One region of the Ornithinibacillus sp. 4-3 genome, then DNA from elsewhere that is predicted to be linked to it. Evidence: riboswitches for the same ligand, from Rfam matches in the RefSeq annotation. Region 1 holds a riboswitch; the other holds the start of a gene.
The links. A riboswitch is a leader RNA that binds a small molecule or an ion and turns the genes downstream of it on or off. The one in region 1 is predicted to bind thiamine pyrophosphate.
Positions count from the first base shown of each region.

Region 2: another riboswitch for thiamine pyrophosphate. It lies ahead of AB4Y30_RS08530 (long-chain fatty acid--CoA ligase); the one in region 1 lies ahead of AB4Y30_RS14790 (ABC transporter substrate-binding protein).

Region 1 is NZ_CP162599.1:3,033,809-3,038,125, forward strand. Features, by position in the region: gene ribD (bifunctional diaminohydroxyphosphoribosylaminopyrimidine deaminase/5-amino-6-(5-phosphoribosylamino)uracil reductase RibD) at 1-938, opposite strand, end outside; FMN riboswitch at 1,888-2,036, opposite strand; TPP riboswitch at 2,593-2,700, shown strand; gene AB4Y30_RS14790 (ABC transporter substrate-binding protein) at 2,785-3,684, shown strand; gene AB4Y30_RS14795 (hypothetical protein) at 3,801-3,956, opposite strand; gene AB4Y30_RS14800 (transposase) at 4,280-4,317, shown strand, end outside.
Region 2 is NZ_CP162599.1:1,766,040-1,770,356, forward strand. Features, by position in the region: gene AB4Y30_RS08515 (immunoglobulin-like domain-containing protein) at 1-299, shown strand, start outside; gene AB4Y30_RS08520 (hypothetical protein) at 480-911, opposite strand; gene AB4Y30_RS08525 (DUF3995 domain-containing protein) at 1,015-1,479, shown strand; TPP riboswitch at 1,540-1,649, shown strand; gene AB4Y30_RS08530 (long-chain fatty acid--CoA ligase) at 1,736-2,785, shown strand; gene AB4Y30_RS08535 (acyl-CoA reductase) at 2,782-4,218, shown strand; gene AB4Y30_RS08540 (ABC transporter ATP-binding protein) at 4,231-4,317, shown strand, end outside.

The DNA of each region.
Region 1 (4,317 bases):
TTTACCTTATCAACAATCCCCTGCTCAAGTGCGGCATAATTTAATTCGCTTCCGCCTTCTAGCAAAATACTATCAATCTTTCGTTCACCAAGCTTCTTCATAAGCAAAGTCAAATCAACTCTCGCATTTTTGGAAGGTATCACAATAACTTCGGCACATTTTTTCTCAAGCATCTTTATTTTTTTCATATCTGCTTTTTCAGTAACTGCTATAATAGTTCTCGCATTAGATGCAAGGTTTAATACCTTCGCTTCAAGAGGAATTCTCGCACTACTATCTACAATTATTCTTATTGGATCACAGCCTTTTCTATCTTTTAATCTCGTTGTTAAAGACGGATTATCAGCAAGCACTGTACCTACTCCAATCATAATTCCAGCCACTTTATGTCTAAGCTCATGTACATATTTCCTGGACAGTTCCCCAGTTATCCACTTGGATGAGTTTGTGCGAGTGGCAATTTTACCATCAAGAGTCATTGCAGTTTTCATTATGACAAAGGGCAATTTTGTAGTTATATATTTCAGAAATATTTCGTTTATTTTTTTGTTATCCTCCTCTAGAACACCTGAAACTACTTCTATTCCTGCCTCCTCAAGGATTTTTATTCCCCGTCCGGTTACAAGAGGATTAGGATCTTTTAACCCGATAACTACCTTCTTTATTCTTTTTTCAACTATTGCCTCTACACAAGGTGGTGTTTTACCGTAATGTGAGCAAGGTTCTAAAGTAACATACATAGTTGCATCTTTAACATCCTCAGTTGCATTTAGAAAGGCGTTAATCTCTGCATGATGACTACCATAAGCTTTGTGATAACCTTCACCAATGATTCTGCCTTTTTTAACTATTAATGCACCTACCAGTGGATTAGGATTTACATATCCTAATCCACCTTTAGCCAATTCAAGAGCTCTTCTCATATACTTAATATCCAAACTATCACTCCAATCTTCTGGTGCAATCAAGTAGAGGAGAAAGTTAGCTGAAACACCTTCGCGAACAGATATAATCTTCCGCTTTTCTAATGTCTTTAAAACTTAATGAGCAATAATAAGTTCCTGGCTCTATTTTCTTTTCTAAATGAATCTAATTTCCTTGTAAAAATGATTGTCCTTACAGTGCGATTTTGAACTACATTTGCAAACGTTGGAATTTGAAATTCCATTTCTAACACAATTCGAATGGGATTTATTCCACCTCGGGGTCTTCTGGTGGTTAAAAGAGGGTCGTCATGTAAGATATTCCTACCAGCATTCTAACAAGCTCATGACAGTGCTGATGTAGAACTTGACGTGAATCAGGAGAGCTAATCCATTTATTATCTCCCGATTTCGCTGCTATTTAAATGCCTATGACCGCTTTAATTGTTACGATTGGAGTGTTTGTTTGAATAAAATGGGAAAACTCTCCATTGAGTTGTATAGCATAATCCGATTTCCACCCTAATACCTGGCTTGTAAGCTTTTCAACACTCCCTTCTGAAGCTAGTGGATTTAGAATTGCTACAATGACCTTTTGAATACCAATTTAGTCAGCACATAGAGGTATTTCCCTTCATGGCTACACAGATTAAGTGTAATACAACTTCTACTAAAGAGTTATCAGCTTCATCGATAGCGCGAACTTCTATGGGGGAATGTCAATTTCACCAATCCCCACGAACTGACCGTTCTCGATTAATCCAGTACCTAAACTCGGGTTAGGAATTGGCTTAAAGTAAAACGCGCTAGTGAAAGCAGATTCATATATTCATGTTCATTCATTTCAAAAAACCTTTCCTAATAATCCTCTCCATACAAACAAATCTCCCTTACCTATTTCGGCAAGGGAGAAAAAAGAGCATAACAAATAAACATCAAAAACAGCATTAGTTTGAAGAATTTGTTTTTCCTTCTCCCATCCAGACTTTTACTGTCGGTTTTGGAATTTCACCAAATCCACCGTTTTCATATTATCTATGAATCCGGGTCACGGACTAAGAGGCATGCCTCATCACCGCCGGTTAGGAATTACACCTGACCCCGAAGGAAATCCTATTGAATTGAAAAAATTGTAACACAACTAAATCGCTTATACAAGAATTACACTTTATTGAAAATTAAAATGAGTTTTAGAAACAGAGAGCTTCTTGCTCATCTAAAGGAATGACCCCCTAGCATAGTGAAGTGACCCCCAAATAGACGATGGTATATCAACCTTCGCCCAGCCAATCGGAAATGCTTCAAGGATTTCCTTCTCGGATTGGAGTTCATTAAAAGTTAAGGTATTCATTGATATACTCCTTTTTTAATTATTACAACATATTAACTTATTTGTATTCCCAATATTCAACATACCAAATTTCCCTTTTTAATTTACGAAATATTTTATTGTTCTATCTTCATTTTATTTACCTTCTTTAATTCTCAAATACTACTATTTCATAAGACTAGTTTACATTAATTTTACTAGTTGTGTAGATTTATTAATCAAAAAATTCAAATTTCCCCTATCTATATTATTCTATAATTAAAGTTTACCTAATAATAACTATTCTCTATTTTCTTGAACTATGATAATTTTCTCAGTATAATGTAAATACAAATTAAATATCACCACTAGGGGTGCTTCATAGAAGCTGAGAGAAGAAAGTTTATTCTTTAACCCTTTGAACCTGATTTGGCCAGTACCAACGTAGGGAAGTGAATGAAGCTTTTTTAATTATGGGTAACAAGCAGAATTCACTTATTTTAGTGATTCTGCTTTTTTTATTATAAGAAAATATGAGAGAGGAACTTCAAAATGGAAGAAAAAATATCAATTGGATTAGAATGGTTTTTAAACCCTGACCATATTCCTTTAATTATTGGAATGGAAAAGGGGTGGTTTAAGAAAGAAAATATTAGCATTAATATGGTGGAGCCAGAGGAACATTTTGATGCAATAAATGAGATTAAAAAGGGAAACATGGATATCGCTATCACTGAGCCTCTCCATCTTGTTGAAGACCGTGCAAACGATGAATCTGTAATTGGATTTTCCCGGTTCTTACATACAAATGGTGGAGTAATGTATGTTAAAGAGAAAGGAATTACCCGTCCCAAAGATTTAATTGGCAAGAGAATTCAATATCCAGGTGCTCCAGGATTAGGTGGTCTTGCAATTGTTAAAACAATGGTCGAATCTGATGGTGGTGTATGTAAACTAGAGGATTTTATCCCTGTTAACAATGGTTTTTATCATAGTGACGCTTTACTAGAGGACAAAGCTGATGCTGCCACACTTACCTTTCAAAACTTTGAAATCATAGAAGCGAAACACAAAGGGCTGGATGTTGAGTACTTTGCACTAAAGGATTGGGGTATCCCTGACTTTTGCCAGTTGATTTTTATTACTTCCCCAAAAATACTTCGCAACCGCAAGTCGGCTATTGCGCGATTTTTAAAAGTTATTCGCCAGGCCATTGACTTTATTTATGAAAAGCCTGCAGAAGCAAAAGATATTTATAATGCGTTCACCAATATGGATAAAGCTGACCCGCTTTCCAATAAAATTACAGACGCCACACTACCTTGCTTCACATATGACTTTTCAATGGCATACGAATATTACGATGATTTACAAATTTGGCTAAAAAAATCTGGAAAAATCAACAAAATAATAGATCCTAAAAAATATTGGACAAATGAACTTTCTCAGTAGAATGAATATACATCCATTTTGAAAAATTAATCAAAATGGATGTGTTTCTAGTAAAGCCCTCTGAAAACCTGTATTACTCTCTACTTAAAAGTCGTAATTTTTATAGATTATTCATCCTATTCAATCATGGCAACTATCCCTTTTATATTCATTATCCTTTCTATTTCTTCTGCATTTCGCGGATAAATTACACACCATTCTTCATGACTGCTTGTTGCCAGCCAAACTTCATCATTTTTAAAAAAGTATAAATCCTCTGCATGCTTAGGCATTTCCCATTATTTATCACTTTAGAAAAATACATATAATCATTTGATATTATCTTAAACCTCGTATATTGTTATTGACTAGTATTTTTACTAGTTTTAAAATCGTTGTACCTTTTTATAGGTATAATGTATTTAATCAGATAGAGGTTGTCGTGTGTAACCTTGAAGCTTTGTCTTCGTTGGATAGACTGACACCTCTGTCTTTATAGAATCATTCGTATGAGCTGGATGGCACATTAGTTGTCGCATATCGGACGAGGTTGGATATCTATAAAGAATAGAGGATTTTCCTCCATCTGAAATACTTAATTTAGGTGGTGCTTTTTATGTTTTATGTTGGGATTGATATTGGTAAACGTCATCA
Region 2 (4,317 bases), 1.3 Mb from region 1:
TTTTATCCTCCACCCTAGAAAAGTTAGAAATCGAACTGCAAAACAATACTTCAGTTGATCTAACCACAAGCAATTATTATGTAATTGAACATTATATGGATAGTGAATGGAAAGAAGTACCATTATCGCTAAATGTGGAGGATGTTGAAATTCATCTTCCTGCTAATGAAGCTCATCCATTTACGATTGAATTATATCCGGAGCAACATGAATACGAATTGGGGAAATATCGTGTAGAGAAAACTGTTTCAACCGCAAATGGGGTAATACATCCTATAATTGAATTTCATATAGAATAGTTTCTCAAAACAAGGAAGTATGACTTAAAATAGCAATTAATCCTCAATAATTTCAATAAATCTTACTTTATCAAAAATTTGTATCTCCCAACCTTCAGCATCTTCAATAAGATCATATGAAATTCCCAAATCATCTACATTGGAAAGAGGAAATTTGAGATAAATTTCTTCATTATCTACTTAAAAAACACCTGTTTGTTCACCAATGATCCAGTAGTCAGCATCTATTTTCATTGTCTCTTTTAAAAACAAAATATATTTTTCTCCCTTAGCAAAAGGTTCGACAGAATTAACTAGCACTTCACTAGTTCCATCTTGCTTGATAGTAATTACTGGATTTGCACTTCCTTTGAACACCTGATTAATCTGTGCCTGAAAAACGGTATAAGGCATACCAATTTCCTTATCTGTTTCTTTTACTTTATCCATAATGGTAATTTCAGCAATTAGATTTGCCTGTTCTTTGGCTTCCTCCAACTCAAACGCTAGTACTTCAGCTTCAATTCCAGATTGAATAACATCTTCCTCATAAGTATATTCACTTTTTTCGTCACCCGTGTTGTATATGCCATACACAAATAAATAGATCAATAAAAATAAAATATACCTCATTTTTAAACCCTCCTTTTTGATAAGACGTAAAAAACGGGTCTTATGTTACAGCTTGATTTTTTACAATGAGTTTGATTGAGTAGTATAGAAGGGAGGGCGTAGAATGAAACAAAATTTTGATTTCAAACGCAATCGAACCTTTATTACGCTCGGAATATTTTGGACGATTATCTTTGCAGCAATGAGTTTTTACTGGGCGATGGGTGGTATGGTAGGAGTAAGATCTCTTGGAGGAGCCATATATGAAATGTCGCTTGATCCGGAGCCTTCTTTCATTGTGATTGTATGGCTTACTGGATTTGTAAAATTGCTAGGAGCTATCTGGTTATCATTATTACTTATATCTTGGCGTAATCCTATTATTATTAAAGTATTTTATTTTGTGACAAAAGCAGCTGGAATTTTCTTGTTTTTATATGGCTTATTAAATTTTATTACCATTTCCATGAGCGCATTTGGTCTTTTAGAATTTGACTTAGATACACATGCAACATTTTGGCGTTTAGTATTTTGGGAGCCATTTTGGATGATTGGTGGAATATGTTATTTCTTGGCTGTGAAAAAATAATGTGGCTATTCTATATTGAAAAAATATGAAAACTATGGCAGAGTTAGAGGTAATAATTGAATAAACATGTGGGGGGACCAGTGTTGCTGGTTGAGATAATATCCGTAAGATACAGACCCTTAGAACCTGATCTGGTTGATACCAGCGTAGGGAACATACAGGAAAAGTATTTTATTTTTACATAAAATTGTATGCACCCTAGGCTTCGTATAGCTAGGGTGCTTTTTATTGTGTTTATTTTTAGGAGGAATGCATAATGAAACAGGCAATTCAAACATTTATCGAGAAACCAGCAGCAAGTGAGCAAAACTTTAATGAACTTGCCATAGATCTTTTCAAGCATTTATATAGGAAGAATAATGCTTATCAACAATATTGTAGGAGAAAAGGAATCGGAATTCTACAAGTTCAAACGTGGAAGGATATTCCGAGTGTATCGACAGAAGCTTTTAAAAACACATTTCTAAGTACTGTTCCGGAGAAGGAATGTGCACGTGTATTTATGACAAGTGGAACAACAAGTGGAAAGCAGGGAAAGCATTATCATGCGGATTTAGAAATATATGATCTTTCTGCCTTAAGAAGCTTTCGAGAATTTGTTAGTGACGAAATCCGTCCAATGGCAATTTTATTTCCTAATGTACAAGAAATGCCTAATTCTTCGCTTGCTCATTATTTAGAATTACACCGCAAACATTTCGGTACAGAAGATTCACGACATTTTGTCACAAAAAATGGATTACAACTAGAAGCATTTATGAGGTGGATAAAGGAGCATGCTAATATTCCAGTAATTGTACTTGGTGCTAGCTATAGTTTTGTTCATTTATTTGATGCATTAGAGGAGCAAGGAGAATCACTTCCTCTACATGCAGATAGTCTAATTTTCGATACAGGTGGTTTTAAAAGTTTCTCTCGTACCTTAGAAGAAAATGTGTTTTACAATAAGCTTGCGCAAATATTCCATGTGAATATAGAAAATCTTATTAATATGTATGGAATGACAGAATTATCTACACAGTATTATGCGAAAATTACTAAAAATCAACCAAGTATTAAACAGGCGCCACATTGGCTTCGTTTTAAAGTCGTCGATCCGATTACAGGAGAAGAAGTACCTAAAGGGGAGGTAGGTATATTGGTGCATATTGATTTAGCTAATATTCATTCTGTTCCAGCAGTCCAAACAAGTGATTTAGCGATCGAAAGGGATACAGGATTTGAATTACTTGGTAGACAAGCAAATGCAGAACCTAAAGGCTGTTCCTTGTCTGCAAAAGAATGGTTAGAGGAGAAAGAATCATGAAAATGATTGAATATGGTGGATATCTACCTCCAGAAGCAAGAACAATGGATATAGCAAATCGTGTGCTTACTTTTCAACAAGGAGAAGAAGAATTAGAAATTCATATGCCATATCCTAGCTCTGAACAGTTAACTCAGCTCACGAAAATGATCAAAGCATCACCAATTCAATGTTTGCATACAACTGATTTGATGAAGGCAATTGATAAGACTGTCCATCTATTATTAGATCGTACACATCCACTTCGGCAAAAAGCTGAAAAGCTGTTACCGATTATTACAGGATATAACGCTGAAGTGGTGCGTTTAGGGCTTACACAATCTTTGCAAACCTTTCGTGAGCATGAATTACGTCGCTGGTTAAATGTTAATTTTCAGCAGCCTCACATATTAGATCAATTTGAACCGACTTCACATGGTGGATTTACAAAAGCAATTTCTCCGCAATTAACAACACATATATGGGCAGGTAATGTACCAGGATTACCACTTTGGAGTTTCATTGCAAGCCTTTTAGTAAAAGGTGGAGTAGTTGGGAAAGTTGCTAGTGCAGAACCTTTTTTCATCGGTTTATTCTGCCAAGTTTTAGCAGAAGTAGAACCACGTCTAGCTAATGCAATGGCAATTGTTTCATGGCAAGGAGGGGATCAAGCACGTGAAAAAGCTTTATTTAGAGCATCTGATGTTGTGGTAGGTTATGGAACGAATCAAACTATTATTAACTTACAAGCTCAAATAGTAGCACCTACTCGCTTTATTTCTTTCGGTCATAAATTAAGCTTTGGCTTATTACTGCGTGAAGCATTAGATCATCAAAAGAGTGAAAAATTTGCAGATCAAGCAGCATTAGATATTGTTCGTTATGATCAACAAGGCTGTTATTCTCCACAAACCTTTTTTGTAGAACGCAGGGGGCGAACAACACCAAAGGAATGGGCAGAATTATTAGCAAGGAAATTGCAAGTATATGAAGAACGTTATCCATTGCGTAAGCTCTCTATGGAAGAGGCAAGTGAAAGAATTGCTTGGCGTGATGCGAAAGAATGGCAAGAATCTGCTCAGGTTTTCTCTTCTAAAGTAAGTGCTTGGATGGTAGCGTATGAAGAAAAACTTAGCTTAGAGCCATCCCCATTATCTCGGACGGTTCATGTAATTGCAGTAGATGATTGGCAAGAAGTGTTAGATGTACTTCAGGATAAACGTGATATTTTGCAAACAGTTGGTGTTGGTGCATCTGTAGAAAATTTATTTGCTGTAGCAACAGCGTTCAGTAGATATGGAATAACAAGAGTAACCAGTATAGGCAGGATGACAAAGCTTCATCCCGGTTGGCATCAGGATGGTTATTCATTACTAAGAGAGCTTGTCCAATTAATTGATATTGATCCAGCTACAATTAGAGATTTAGAAGCTTTAAATACATATACAGATTAGGGGGAATACAAAATGATGGAATTAGAATTGCAAGATGTTTCATTTCAATATGAACAGAGAGCTTTCTCTTTAGAAAAAATAAATTGGGTATTGCCTCCG